2 regions of the Serratia sp. Nf2 genome follow, and region 1 is predicted to be linked to the other one. Evidence: predicted binding sites of a transcription regulator. Region 1 holds the regulator's gene; the other holds the start of a gene.

The links. The regulator PhoB, encoded in region 1, activates phosphate uptake and scavenging genes when phosphate is short. The targets are predictions, from matches to a motif close to CTGTCATAAAACTGNCNNAT.
Region 2: opgB (phosphatidylglycerol--membrane-oligosaccharide glycerophosphotransferase) is a predicted target of PhoB. The motif match lies at 1,857-1,876, and genes of this name have one in related genera.

The regions. Positions count from the first base shown of each region.
Region 1 is NZ_PYTW01000005.1:70,711-78,129, forward strand. It holds gene sbcD (exonuclease subunit SbcD) at 1-797, opposite strand, end outside; gene phoB (phosphate response regulator transcription factor PhoB) at 1,013-1,702, shown strand; gene phoR (phosphate regulon sensor histidine kinase PhoR) at 1,727-3,043, shown strand; gene C9411_RS12635 (PstS family phosphate ABC transporter substrate-binding protein) at 3,058-4,020, shown strand; gene brnQ (branched-chain amino acid transport system II carrier protein) at 4,507-5,823, shown strand; gene proY (proline-specific permease ProY) at 5,897-7,303, shown strand; gene C9411_RS12650 (HigA family addiction module antitoxin) at 7,349-7,419, opposite strand, start outside.
Region 2 is NZ_PYTW01000001.1:842,194-849,612, forward strand. It holds gene C9411_RS04005 (ABC transporter permease) at 1-25, shown strand, start outside; gene C9411_RS04010 (ABC transporter substrate-binding protein) at 61-996, shown strand; gene C9411_RS04015 (transporter substrate-binding domain-containing protein) at 997-1,737, opposite strand; gene opgB (phosphatidylglycerol--membrane-oligosaccharide glycerophosphotransferase) at 2,024-4,327, shown strand; gene C9411_RS04025 (AMP nucleosidase) at 4,466-5,929, shown strand; gene nac (nitrogen assimilation transcriptional regulator NAC) at 5,966-6,889, opposite strand; tRNA gene C9411_RS04035 (tRNA-Asn) at 7,227-7,302, shown strand; partial or broken gene C9411_RS04040 (MFS transporter TsgA) at 7,399-7,419, opposite strand, start outside.

The DNA of each region.
Region 1 (7,419 bases):
AAATCGACCAGGAAGACGCTTTTGGCTTTGCCCAGTTCATCGAAGCTGAGCGGAATCGGTGAGCCGCTATAGCGAATATGTTCCGACTTGGCGACGTTCTGCGCGCGGTGAATGTGGCCCAGCGCGATGTAATCGGCAGGGGGGAAGGCCTGCGCCGGGAAGGCGTCCAGGGTGCCGATATAGATGTCGCGCACCGAGTCGGAGGTGGTGACGCCGACGGTGGTCAGGTGGCCGGTGGCGACGATCGGCAGCGGCAGGCCCAGCCGATCGCGGCGTTCGCAGGCCGCCTGATACAGCGCTTGGTAATGTTCGGCGATGGCTTCCTGCAGCGCCTGCTGTTTCTGCGCGCCGGATTCGCCGGCGCGGCTGGTGAGCAGATCGCGCGGCCGCAGAAAAGGAATGGCGCACAGCACCGCGCCCGGCTGGCCGTCGCGCCGATTCAGCACCACGATCTGCTGCTCAAGGGAGCCCTGCGCACTCGCGATCACCGTGGTGTTCAGGCAAGAGAGCAGTTCCCGCGATTCGTTCAGCGTCGCTACCGAGTCGTGGTTGCCGCCCAACACCACCAGCTGGCAGCCGGTGCGCTGCAGTTCCACCACGAAGCGGTTGTACAGCTCGCGGGCGTAGCTGGGCGGCGAGCCGGTATCGAACAGATCCCCGGCGACGATCAGCGCATCCACCTGCTGCTGCTCGATCTGTTCGATCAGCCAGTTCAGAAAAGCCTGATGTTCGGCGGCACGGCTTTTGGTGAAAAAGTACTGGCCAAGATGCCAGTCAGAGGTGTGGATCAGGCGCATGACACTCCCGGATGCAAAGGTAATGGCGATGATTATAAAGGCCGCGGCGGCGGCTGTCCCGGCGCAATGGCGATGACCACGGAATGATTTTTCTTTGCGCCGGGAAATAATCGCTATGCTTACTGCCTATAACAGCCGCTTTTTTTCATAAAAGTGTCACAAAACTGACGCATAATGGCGCCCGCAAAGTCGCTAACACATTGGCAGGATTGACGATGGCAAGACGCATACTGGTGGTGGAAGACGAAGCGCCGATCCGTGAGATGGTGTGCTTTGTGTTGGAACAGAATGGTTACCAACCGTTGGAAGCCGAGGATTATGACAGCGCCGTGACGCGCCTGTCTGAGCCGTTCCCTGATTTGGTGTTGCTCGACTGGATGTTGCCCGGCGGTTCCGGCATTCAGTTTATCAAACATATGAAGCGCGAAGCGCTGACCCGCGATATTCCGGTCATGATGCTGACCGCGCGCGGCGAAGAGGAAGACCGCGTGCGCGGCCTGGAAGTGGGGGCGGATGATTACATCACTAAGCCGTTCTCGCCCAAGGAGCTGGTGGCGCGCATCAAGGCGGTCATGCGCCGCATTTCACCGATGGCGGTGGAAGAAGTGATTGAAATGCAAGGGCTGAGTCTGGATCCGTCCTCCCACCGCGTGATGGCTAACGATCAGGCGCTGGACATGGGGCCGACCGAGTTCAAGCTGCTGCACTTCTTTATGACCCACCCGGAGCGGGTTTATAGCCGTGAGCAGTTGCTTAATCACGTCTGGGGCACTAACGTTTATGTGGAAGACCGTACCGTTGACGTGCATATCCGTCGGCTCCGCAAGGCGTTAGAAACCAGTGGGCATGATAAAATGGTTCAAACCGTTCGGGGCACCGGCTACCGGTTCTCAACGCGCTACTGATCGCGCTGCGCTGGAGAATATGCCGTGTTAGAACGTCTGTCGTGGAAGAGGCTGGCTCTGGAGCTGGCTCTTTTTTGCCTGCCCGCCTTACTGCTGGGGCTGATTTTCGGTTATCTGCCCTGGTTCCTGCTGGCCTCCGCGCTGGCTGCGCTGGTGTGGAATTTCTACAACCAGCTCAAACTCTCCCATTGGCTGTGGATTGACCGCAGCATGACGCCGCCGCCCGGCCGCTGGAGCTGGGAGCCGCTGTTCTATGGCCTGTATCAGATGCAGCAGCGCAATCGCCGCCGCCGGCGCGAGCTGGCGCTGCTGATCAAGCGCTTTCGCAGCGGGGCCGAATCGCTGCCTGATGCGGTGGTGATGACCACCGTCGAAGGCAACATCTTCTGGTGTAATGGGCTGGCGCAGCATCTGCTCGGCTTTCGCTGGCCGGAAGACAACGGCCAGCACATCCTCAACCTGTTGCGTTATCCGGAATTCAGCCACTACCTGCAACAGCAGGAGTTCTCGCGCCCGCTGACGCTGCAGCTGAACAACGAACACTACGTCGAATTCCGCGTGATGCCTTATTCCGAAGGGCAACTGCTGATGGTGGCGCGCGACGTCACCCAGATGCGCCAGCTGGAGGGCGCGCGGCGCAACTTCTTCGCCAACGTCAGCCATGAACTGCGCACGCCGCTGACGGTGTTGCAGGGTTACCTGGAGATGATGGGCGACGAAGAGCAGGACGGCTCGCTGCGCAGCAAGGCGCTCGGCACCATGCAAGAACAGACCCGTCGAATGGACGGGCTGGTCAAGCAGCTGCTGACGCTGTCGCGCATCGAGGCGGCGCCCAATGTCGACATGAACGAGCGGGTGGATATCCCGCTGATGCTGCGAGTGTTGCAGCGCGAGGCGCAATCGTTGAGCGGTGGCAATCACGAGATCAGCTTCCGGGTAAACGAACAGCTCAACGTGTTCGGCAATGAAGATCAGTTGCGCAGCGCGGTGTCTAACCTGGTGTACAACGCGGTCAATCACACGCCGAAGGGCACCCACATCGAAGTGAGCTGGCAGCAGACGGCGCATGGTGCGCAGTTCCAGGTCAGCGACAACGGGCCGGGCATCGCCGCCGAACACCTGCCGCGCCTGACCGAGCGTTTTTACCGCGTCGATAAGGCCCGTTCGCGCCAAACCGGCGGCAGCGGGTTGGGGCTGGCGATCGTCAAACACGCGCTCAGCCATCACGACGCGCGGCTGGAGATCCTCAGCGAGCCGGGGATCGGCACCCGCTTTATCTTTACCTTACCCAACCGGTTGATTGTTCCCGCCGCTTTATCAGAGAATGCGGTGAAAAATTAACGCGAGACACCGGTATGACCCGAATAACCCGAGGGCTGTTGCTTTGCCTGGCGCTGCTGGCCGGACGCGGCGCGCTGGCGCAGCCCGACGGCATGCTGGCGGGCAACCTGTCCAGCGTCGGTTCCGACACCCTGGCGAATCTGATGGCGCTGTGGGCGCAGGATTTCAGCCGGCATTACCCCAACGTTAACCTGCAGATCCAGGCCGCCGGCTCGTCGACCGCGCCGACCGCCTTGGCGGCGGGCGCCGCGCAGTTGGGCCCGATGAGCCGGCCGATGAAGGCGGCCGAGGTCTCGGCGTTCGAACACCGTTACGGCTATGCGCCGCTGGCGGTGCCGGTGGCGGTGGATGCGCTGGTGGTGTTGGTGCATCAGGACAATCCGCTGCGCGGCCTCAATCTGCAGCAGCTCGATCGCATTTTCTCCGCCACCCGGCGCTGCGGAGAAAGCAAACCGCTGACGCGTTGGGGCGAGCTGGGGCTCAGCGGCGACTGGGCGACGCGCTCGCTGCAGCGCTTCGGCCGCAATTCGGCTTCCGGCACCTACGGGTATTTCAAACTGCGCGCGCTGTGCGGCGGCGATTTTATGCCGCGCGTCAATGAGCTGCCCGGTTCGGCCTCGGTGGTGCAGGCGGTGGCCGGTTCGCTCAACGGCATCGGCTATGCCAGCATCGGCTTTCGCGCCAGCGGCGTGCGGCTACTGCCGTTGGCAGAGTCGGGTGAGGACTATGTCGCGCCTACCGCCGCCAACGTGCGCAACGATCGCTACCCGCTGTCGCGCTATCTCTATATCTATATCAACAAAGCCCCCAATCAACCGCTCGAGCCGCTGACCGCCGCGTTCCTCGACCGCGTGCTGTCGGCCGCAGGGCAGAACCTGGTCAATCACGACGGCTATCTGCCGCTGCCGCCGGCCGCCCTGCAGAAGACCCGCCAGGCGCTCGGCTTGCAGCCGCTCGCGTCGGCCACGGTGCAATAAGCGACAAAATGTGGCGTAATTTTCGCCTTTTTTAACGGCTGAACGGAGCTTATGCCACGCGAAAATCGGGCATTTATTGGCGTTTTCGCGCGGTAAAGTGGTATATGCTTCACGTTTTGTGAATCTGTTGTTCAAAAATGATACAAATCATGTAGTGTATATTTATTGATAGCCAATATGATCGACTGGTGGCTAAAGTTTATATGGTCGATAGCTCTGCTTTTCGCCGTGCGTCTTGCCTTGAAGCGCTATAAACGTTTACCTTAGCCCTCGTTGTCGGATTAAACCTCCATTTTTATAACTCCTAAAATTTTGCCCATCTTCATGAGTGGCCACTTTCGAATAGGGACATAAACGCCGGATCGACTGCGTTTAGGGTGCTTATTTGGTGCTGCAACGATCGGGCATGCCGGCAACCGGGTGGGGCGTCACGCCACCACGCTATCGGACCATATTTTTTCATTTGAACAGGCAACACGACATCGTATGAGTCATCGTTTAACGTCAAAAGATATCCTGGCACTGGGCTTCATGACCTTTGCCTTATTCGTTGGGGCCGGGAACATCATCTTCCCGCCGATGGTCGGCTTGCAGTCCGGTGAACACGTCTGGACCGCGGCGCTGGGCTTTCTGATCACCGCGGTCGGTCTGCCGGTCATTACCGTCATCGCGCTGGCGCGCGTCGGCGGCGGCATCGACGCCCTCAGCTCACCGATCGGCCGCGGCGCCGGCCTGCTGCTGGCGACCGTCTGCTACCTGGCCGTCGGCCCGCTGTTCGCCACGCCGCGCACCGCCACCGTGTCCTTTGAAGTGGGTATCGCCCCGCTGACCGGCGACGGTGCCATGCCGCTGTTCATCTACAGCCTGGTGTACTTCGCGCTGGTGATCGGCATCTCCCTGTATCCGGGCCGCCTGCTCGACACCGTCGGCCACGTGCTGGCACCGCTGAAGATTGTGGCGCTGGCCGTATTGGGCATCGCCGCGCTGCTGTGGCCTGCCGGCGCGCCGATCCCGGCGACGGCGGCTTACCAGAGCGTGCCTTTCTCCTCCGGCTTCGTTAACGGCTATCTGACCATGGATACGCTGGGTGCGCTGGTATTCGGCATCGTTATCGTCAATGCGGCGCGCTCGCGCGGCGTGAAAGACGCCGGTCTGTTGACCCGTTACACCATCTTGGCCGGTTTGATCGCCGGCGTGGGCCTGACGCTGGTTTACCTGAGCCTGTTCAAGCTGGGCTCCGGCAGCGGCGCGCTGGTGCCTGACGCCACCAACGGCGCGGTGATCCTGCACGCTTACGTTCAGAACACCTTCGGCGGCCTGGGCAGCTTCTTCCTGGCGGCGCTGATCTTCATCGCCTGTATGGTGACCGCGGTCGGCCTGACCTGCGCCTGCGCCGAGTTCTTCGCGCAATACCTGCCGTTCTCGTACAAGACGCTGGTATTTATCCTGGGCCTGTTCTCGATGGTGGTGTCCAACCTCGGCCTGAGCCACCTGATCCAGATCTCCATTCCGGTGCTGACTGCGATTTACCCGCCGTGCATCGTGCTGGTGGTGCTGAGCTTCACCCTGCGTTGGTGGCACAGTGCGCCGCGCATCATCGCGCCGGTGATGCTTGTCAGCCTGTTGTTTGGTATCCTTGACGCGGTGAAAGCCTCCAGTTTCCAGCAGCTGCTGCCGGCCTGGACCACTCACCTGCCGCTGGCGGAGCAGGGGTTGGCATGGTTGCCGCCTTCGCTGCTGATGCTGGCGCTGGTCGCGATTTATGATCGGGTGTGCACGCGTTCCCAAGTGACCGCGCACTGATAATCCCCCGGCTTAATCCAGGGCCACGGACATGTCCGTGGCTTTTTTACGTTTAAAACTATGGGTCATCTTCATGCAACAACAGTCACCCACCACGGCCCCCGACAATAAGCTGAAACGCGGCCTCAGTACGCGTCATATCCGCTTTATGGCGCTGGGATCGGCCATCGGCACCGGGTTGTTCTACGGCTCGGCGGACGCCATCAAAATGGCCGGCCCGAGCGTGCTGCTGGCTTACCTGATCGGCGGCATCGTGGCCTTTATCATCATGCGCGCACTGGGGGAGATGTCGGTCAACAACCCGCAGGCCAGCTCGTTTTCCCGCTACGCGCAGGACTACCTCGGCCCGATGGCGGGTTACATCACCGGTTGGACTTACTGCTTTGAAATCCTGATCGTCGCCATCGCCGACGTGACCGCCTTCGGCATCTATATGGGGGTCTGGTTCCCGGAAGTGCCGCACTGGATCTGGGTGCTGAGCGTGGTGCTGATCATCGGCGCCATCAACCTGATGAGCGTCAAGGTATTCGGCGAGTTGGAGTTCTGGTTCTCGTTCTTCAAGGTCGCCACCATCATCATCATGATCGCGGCCGGCATCGGCATCATCATCTGGGGCATCGGCAACGGCGGGCAACCGACCGGCATTCATAACCTGTGGTCGAACGGCGGCTTCTTCAGCAACGGCTTTATCGGCATGATCCTGTCGCTGCAGCTGGTGATGTTCGCTTACGGCGGCATTGAAATCATCGGCATCACCGCCGGCGAAGCCAAAGATCCGAAAAAATCGATTCCTAAAGCCATCAACTCGGTGCCTTGGCGCATTCTGGTGTTCTACGTCGGCACGCTGTTCGTCATTATGTCTATCTACCCGTGGAACCAGGTGGGCACCAACGGCAGTCCGTTCGTGCTGACCTTCCAGCATATGGGCATCACCGTGGCGGCGGGTATCCTCAACTTCGTGGTGATCACCGCTTCGCTGTCGGCGATCAACAGCGACGTGTTCGGCGTCGGTCGCATGCTGCACGGTATGGCCGAGCAGGGCCATGCGCCGAAGATGTTCAGCAAGGTATCGAAGCGCGGCATTCCCTGGGTGACGGTGGTGGTGATGATGCTGGCGCTGCTGCTGGCGGTATACCTAAACTACATCATGCCGGAGAGCGTGTTCCTGGTGATCGCGTCCCTGGCGACCTTCGCCACCGTGTGGGTGTGGATCATGATCCTGTTCTCCCAAATCGCCTTCCGCCGCAGCCTGAGCAAAGAGCAGGTGAAGCAGCTGGCGTTCCCGCTGCGCGGCGGAGTGTTCACCTCGGTGGTGGCAATCGTGTTCCTGGTGTTCATCATCGGCCTGATCGGCTACTTCCCGACCACGCGCGTCTCGCTGTACGCCGGCCTGGTTTGGGTGGTATTGCTGCTGGCGGGATACTGGTTCAAGGTCAACCATCAGAAAAAACGCGCGCCGCTGGCGGCGCAGCAAGACTAAATGGAAAAACACCGGCTAAGGCCGGTGTTTTTTTAGGGGCAGGCGTCAAGCGAAGTCCAGCTTGCGCAGTTTCGAAACGTCGATGGACTGCCTGGCCTGCCACAGATCGTAAGCAT
Region 2 (7,419 bases), on a different contig from region 1:
CGCCTGGGCGCCGGAAAACGACTGATGATTGCAACCATAACCAGGGATAAAGGAACGACCATGATCAAACAAACCGTGTGCGGGCTGCTGCTGGGCGCCGCCATCACCGGCCAGGCCGGCGCGGCCGAAAAGCTGACGCTGGTGCTCGACTGGTACATCAACCCCGATCACGCGCCGATTGTGGTGGCCGAGCAGATCGGCGCCTTCAAGGCCGCAGGGCTGGACGTCAAGATCGTGCCGCCGTCCGATCCGGCGCTGCCGCCGCGGCTGGTGGCCGCCAAACAGGCCGACCTCGCCATCACCTACCAACCGCAGCTGCATTTCTTCGCCGATCAGGGCCTGCCGCTGATGCGCGTCGGCACGCTGATCAACACGCCGCTGAATACGGTGATCGCGCTGGATAAAAACATCACGTCGCCGGCGGCTCTCAAAGGCAAAACGGTGGGTTACTCGGTCAGCGGCATCGAACAGGCGACGCTGGCCACCATGGTCGAACACGAGCACCTCAAGCCGCAGGACATCAAGCTCATCAACGTCAACTTCCAGCTGACCAGCGCCCTGCTGGCGGGCCAGGTCGATGCGGTGATCGGCGGCTACCGCAACATCGAAGCGCTGGAACTGAAGCTGCAGGGCAAGACGCCGGTGGTGTTCAACGTCGAAGATTACGGCGTGCCGGCCTACGACGAGCTGATCATCGTCGCCCACCGCGATGCGGTGAACGAACCGAAAATCCGCAAGTTCCTCGCCGCGTTGAAGCAAGGCAGCGACTACCTGCATGCGCACCCGCAGGACACCTGGCTGGCGTTCGCCAAGGCGCACCCGGAGCTGAATACCGAGCTGAACAAACAGGCGTGGCAAGCCAGCCTGCCGCTGTTCGCACGCGATCCGGCCAAGCTGGATCGGGCCCGCTACCAGGCTTACGAACAGTTCTTGTTCGACAACAAGCTGATCAAGAAAATCACCCCGGTGGAACAGTACGCGGTGGAGCTGGACTGATCACGCCGAGGCGGCCGGCGGCGCCACCGTCACCTCGCCCTGGCCGCTGCGCTGCAAGGCCGCCTTCACCAGCCCGTTGGCTTTGCAGCGCTCGATAAAATCGTTCACGTAGGCGGCGCCCTGCGTTTTTTGCCGCGGCACCGCCATCGCCTGGCGGATAGCGGTGAAATGCCCGTCCAGCACCCGGTAGCCGGGATGGGCGGCCGCGGCGGCCAGCAGCGGTTGACGCACGCCGGCCGCCGCCTCCAGCCCCCGTTCGAAAAACAGCGTGATCGCCTCGGCGGAGGTTGCCGCCCGCACCAGCTGCGCCTGCTGCAGCGTGCGCGATAAAAACAGATCGTACGCCGCCCCCTGGCCGACCGCGATGCGCACCTCCGGCCTGTCGAGCTGCGCCACCTCAAAGTAAGGCGCGTCGTTCGCCACCAGATAGGTTCCCTCGATGATCACGTAGGGCTCGCTGAAGGCGATCTGCGCCGCGCGCACCGGCTCGATGGCCATAAACGCCAGGTTCCAGGCGCCGCTGTCCAGGTCGGCGAACACCTTGCCCGCCGCGTCATAGGTGACCAGTTCGAGCGCCACACCCAGCTCCTGGGCCAGCGCGGCGGCCAGCTCCACCGAAGCGCCTTGCGGTTTGCCACCGGCCCCGGCCTGCGCCAGCACCGGATTGCCGTAGTTGATCGCCGCGCGCAACACGCCTTGCGGGGCCAGATCGTCGAGTACCGCGGCGGGAATCGTCTGCATACTTCCTCCTGAATGGCTGATGGGCGCACCGTCGTGGCGCTCATTAAGCGTAGAGCGAAACCTCCGACCAGCAAGCTTTCGCCGCCGAGGCCGCCGTCGGCGTGATTAACGTCACACTATTGTCATAAAAATGTACAATAGCCGCCGCTCGTCGGCCGTAGCGGGAGATCGCGCGTTGTTCCGCCGCCGGCAATAGGCTATACCCTTCACTTTTCGCGCTGCGGCACGCTCGGCGGCGCAAACCAGGGCAGCAACGGTTTTATTTCAATCAGACAAGGTTTGGCGGATGGTTTTAGCAGTCGTTTCGTTTGTTCTCTTTTTGGCGTCGATTTTGATTTATCGCACCCGGGCCGCCGCCAACCGCTGGTGGTTCGCCATTCTGCTGACGCTGCTCGGCAGCTATCTGGTGCTGAACGTCATCCTGATCGCCAGCAACTACTTCACCGGCGACGGCATCACCGACGCGGTGATTTACACCGTCACCAGCAGCCTTAAAGGCGCGGGCATCAGCAAATACGTGCTGCCGTTTATCGGCCTGCTGGCGGCGTTGGGGCTTATCTTCGCGGTGCTGGCCCGCAGCCTGCTGCGCCGCAAGGCCAAAGGCAGCAGCGTGGCCTACAGCGTCGTCGCCGTGCTGCTGGCGCTGTTCTCGGTCGGCACCACCCCGGCGTTTCAGGACATCTCGCTGCTGGTCAAGAGCCAGATCGTCGGCGATACCGCCGATTTCACCACCTACTACAAGGCGCCGAAAAAGACCGTACAGGGCAAGCGCCCGAACCTGGTGTACATCTATGCCGAGAGCCTGGAGCGCACCTACTTCGATACCGAGCTGTTTCCCGGCCTGGCCGACGAGCTGAACGCCCTGCGCACGGACAGCATCGATTTCAGCAACACCCAGCAGCTGCCGGGCACCGGTTACACCATCGCCGGCATGGTCGCCTCGCAGTGCGGCATTCCGCTGTTCGCGCCCTTCGACGGCAACGCCTCCAGCGCGGTCTCCACCTTCTACCCGGAGAACGTCTGCCTGGGCGACGTGCTGAAGGCCGCCGGCTACAGCAACTATTTCTATCAGGGCGCCGAGCTGGCGTTCGCCGGTAAAGACACCTTCCTGAAATCTCACGGTTTCGACCACGTTTACGGCTTCAAAGAGCTGCGCGAACAGGTCGCCGATCCAAGCTACAAAAACGACTGGGGCTGGTACGACGACAGCGTGCTGGACGTGGTGTACGGCAAGTTCGTCGAGCTGTCCAAACAGCGCCAACCGTTCTCGCTGTTCACCTTGACCGTCGATACCCATCACCCGGACGGCTTTATCTCCGCCGGCTGCAGCAAGAAGAGTTACGCTTGGCAGAATAAAGAAAACCGCTCGCTGAGCGCGGTGGCCTGCAGCCAGCAACACATCGCCGCGCTGATCGACAAGATCAAACGCTCGCCCTATTTCAGCAATACCGTGATCGTGGTGTCCTCCGATCATCTGGCGATGAACAACACCGCCTACGATATCCTGACCAAACATAAGCGCCGCAACCTGTTCTTCATCATCGACGGCACCCGGCCGCTGGCGGAACAGCGCAACGAGAAGCGCAGCACGCTGGACAACGGCGCCACGGTGCTGGACGTGATGGGCGGCGACAACTACATCGGCCTCGGCCGCAGCAGCCTGTCGGCGCCGTCGCTGTCTACGGTGTTCCTGAACATCGAAGAGAAGATCAACGGCTGGAAACCGGCGGTGATCAACCAGTGGGGCCTGCCGAACCGCATTAGCGACTACAGCGTGGATACGCGCCAGCGCAGCTTCAGCTTCTCCGGCGTCACCTACAAGGTGCCGTTCATTCTGCGGGTGGGCGATAACCGCATCGAACCGATGTTCAACGTCTACCTTTCCACCCCGCTGCGCAAGCAGCTGGCCGGGCTGGGCGCGGGGGAGAAATTCGTCTGGGTCGATAAATGCTACGAGATCGGCCGGGTCTGGGCGCCGAAACTGGCGTTGAGCACCGACATCTGCGTGGCCTCCGGCACCCTGGCCTCGCCGCCGCAGATCGTGCAGGCCAGCGGCGAACGCTTCCGCGGCAAGGTGAGCTTTACCGCCCCGGCGGCGGACAGCGTCGCCGATTACCAAAACGCCGTCGCTCGCCTGCAGGTGGACGACGCGGCGATGAAGTACCGGGCGGACAGCATCGAGTTCATGCTGCCCGGCCTGCCGGAGCAAGTGAAAGCCATCACCGGCGTTTCCGGCGTCGAGGAGTGGGGCCGCTGGTCCGACGCCAACCTGGCGCCGGCGGTCGACATCGATTACGTCGATCCGCTGCCGAAGACCTTCGATCTGGTGCTGCGCGCCCGCGCCTACGGCAATAACGTCGGCGAACCGATTTCGGTGCGCGTCGGCGACGAAGAGCGTTTCGTGTCGCTCGGCGAACAGGACAGCACCGTCACCCTGCGCTTCGACAACCCGCGCGGCGCGCAGAAGATCAGCATTACCCCGCCGGCGCCGACCGAGCCGAAAGAGAGCGCCAGCGGCGGCTTCACGCCGAAGAAGCTGGGCATCGGCCTGGTGTCGCTGAAGGTCGAGGCGGCAAGCCCCGCCTCCTGATCCCCACGCCTTCACGGGCGCGGTATTTTCTTTGCCGCGCCCGTCATTTCGACCAAGCTTTTACGCCCTTCTTCGGCTAACCTGTGACGGTAAAACGCCGCACCCCCGCCACAGAGCCGGGACATCCAAGGAGAAAGTATGAGCTATGCCCCACCTCGCAGCGGCCTCAGCGCCGATCAGGCACTCGATCAACTGGAAGCCCTGTATGACGCCGCGGTAGACGCGCTGCGTCAGGCGGTCAGCGACTTTATCAACCACGGCACGCTGCCGGATGCGCAGGCGCGCGCCGCCGGGCTGTTCGTGTATCCCGAGCTGCGCGTCAGCTGGGACGGACAACAATCCGGCCCGAACAAAACCCGCGCCTTCGGCCGCTTTACTCATCCCGGCAGCTACAGCACCACCGTGACCCGTCCGCAGCTGTTCCGCCACTATCTGGCCGAACAGCTGGCGATGCTGGAGCACGATTACGCCGCCCATATCGAAGTGGCGCCGTCGCAGCAGGAGATCCCGTTCCCTTACGTGATCGACGGCTCCAGCCTGGCGCTCGATCGCTCGATGAGCGCCGGCATCGCGCAGCATTTCCCCACCACCGAGCTGGCGCAGATCGGTGACGAAACCGCCGACGGCCTGTATCACACCACCGACAACCATTTCCCGCTGTCGCATTTCGATGCGCTGCGCGCGGATTTCTCGCTGGCGCGGCTGCGGCACTACACCGGCACGCCGGTGGAACACTTCCAGCCGTTCGTGCTGTTCACCAACTACACCCGCTATGTGGATGAGTTCGTGCGCTGGGCCTGCGCGCAAATCGCCGATCCGGCTAGCCCGTACATCGCGCTCTCCAGCGCCGGCGGCACCTATATCACGCCGGAAACCAGCGCCCCGGAACAGGCGGTGTCCGATCTGGCGTGGAAAAACCACCAGATGCCGGCCTATCACCTGATTTCGCGCACCGGCCAGGGCATCACGCTGATCAACATCGGCGTCGGCCCGTCCAACGCCAAGACCATCTGCGATCACCTGGCGGTGCTGCGCCCGAGTGCCTGGCTGATGATCGGCCACTGCGGCGGCCTGCGCGAAAGCCAGAAGATCGGCGATTATGTGCTGGCCCACGCCTATCTGCGCGACGATCACGTGCTGGATGCGGTGCTACCGCCGGATATCCCGATCCCGAGCATCGCCGAGGTGCAGCGCGCCCTGTACGACGCCACCAAGATGGTCAGCGGCATGCCCGGTGAAGAGGTCAAACAGCGTTTGCGCACCGGCACTGTGGTCACCACCGACGATCGCAACTGGGAGCTGCGCTATTCCGCTTCGGCGCGGCGTTTCAACCTCAGCCGCGCGGTGGCGGTCGACATGGAGAGCGCCACCATCGCTGCCCAGGGTTACCGCTTCCGGGTGCCGTACGGCACCCTGCTGTGCGTCTCCGACAAACCGCTGCACGGTGAAATAAAACTGCCGGGCCAGGCCAACCGCTTCTACGAAGGGGCGATCTCCGAGCACCTGCAGATCGGCATCTGCGCCATCGATCTGTTGCGCGCCGAGGGCGATCGCCTGCACTCGCGCAAGCTGCGCACCTTCAACGAACCGCCGTTCCGGTAACGGTTCTCAGGCCCGCTGCGGCGGGCCGTTTTTTCCTCAACGCACCAGCGCCAGCGCGCGTTTCTCCTGGCTGCGGCCGCCGGCGATCGACAGCAACATGTCTTTGACCAGCAACGCCGGGGCGGACAACGCCTGTTGGCCCGACATACACAGCGCCAGCGGCACCGACATCGTCGGCGCATTGATGCGCGCCATCCAGGCCTTGGCCGGGCCGATCATCGCGCGCGCCACCGATTCCGGCAGCACGGTCGCCCCCAGCCCGCCGGCGATCGCGGCGCTCAGCGCGCCCGAGGATTCGATCTCCCCCACCACGTTGATCGCCAATTTACGCAGCGCCATCGCCTCTTCCAGCTGATTGCGCACCGCATCGCCCTCGCGCGGCAGGAACAGGTTCAGCCGCGCCACGTCCAGCAGTTCGACGCTGTTGCCGGGATGCGGCACCGCGCGCGTCGCCACCAGATAGAGATCTTCCCGCATCAGTGCGATGGCGTGCAGCCCGGCGGGCATCTTGGCGCCGTAGACCATCGCCATGTCCAGCGTCTGGTTAGCCACCTGCCCGGCCAGCGCCGCGCCGCTGTTTTCATGCAGGCTGAGCAGGATACCCGGCTGCTGATCGCGCAGGCTCTGCAGCAGCGGCAGCGCCAGCTGCGCCGCAGTGCTGCCCGACGCCAGCCCGAGAGACACCTGGCCGCTCATCGCCTGCCCGGCGCTGTTGACCGCGCTCTGGGCCTGCTCGCACTGGCGTAGAATGGTCTGCGCGTGGGCATAGAGAATATTGCCGGCCTCGGTCGGCTGCACCCCACGCTTGGTGCGGATCAGCAGCTGTTGCTTCAGCTCCCCTTCCAGCGTCGCCAGCTGCTGGCTGAGCGCCGGCTGGGCGATGTGCAACACCTCCGCCGCCTGGGTCAGGCTGCCGATATCGACGATTTTCACGAAGTACTTCAGACGTCTGAAATTCATAGTGCCTCCAGCGAGCCGCTAAATTGAGAATGCCGAAATCCGGTCAGGCACTGCAGCAAGATCCGGGCCAGAGTCGGTAAACGGCCAAGGAGGCGGGATATCAGGTGGTCAACGACCGTTCGCCGGGCGGCGCGTGCCACAACGCAGGGCAGACGTTGCACCAACGACAGGCAAATGCGCCGACCCGCGGGCAACTCGGCGGCGCTGCGCGCGGGATAAGCGACAAAAGCGAGAAAAAGCAGCAGGTTGGGTAATCTTGCAGCAAACGAACGCATCGGGCGTCTTCACGCTTTACAAGCCGCAACCGCCCCGCTATTATTCGCCCCGTTCACACGATTCCTCTGTAGTTCAGTCGGTAGAACGGCGGACTGTTAATCCGTATGTCACTGGTTCGAGTCCAGTCAGAGGAGCCATATTTAGAGAAGCCCGCTCAGGGAAACCCGAGCGGGCTTTTTGCCTTTCAGCCGCCGTCAAAAGCTGCGTTTCGCCACCAGCAGCAAGGCGCCGAACAGCGCCGCATATACGCCTAA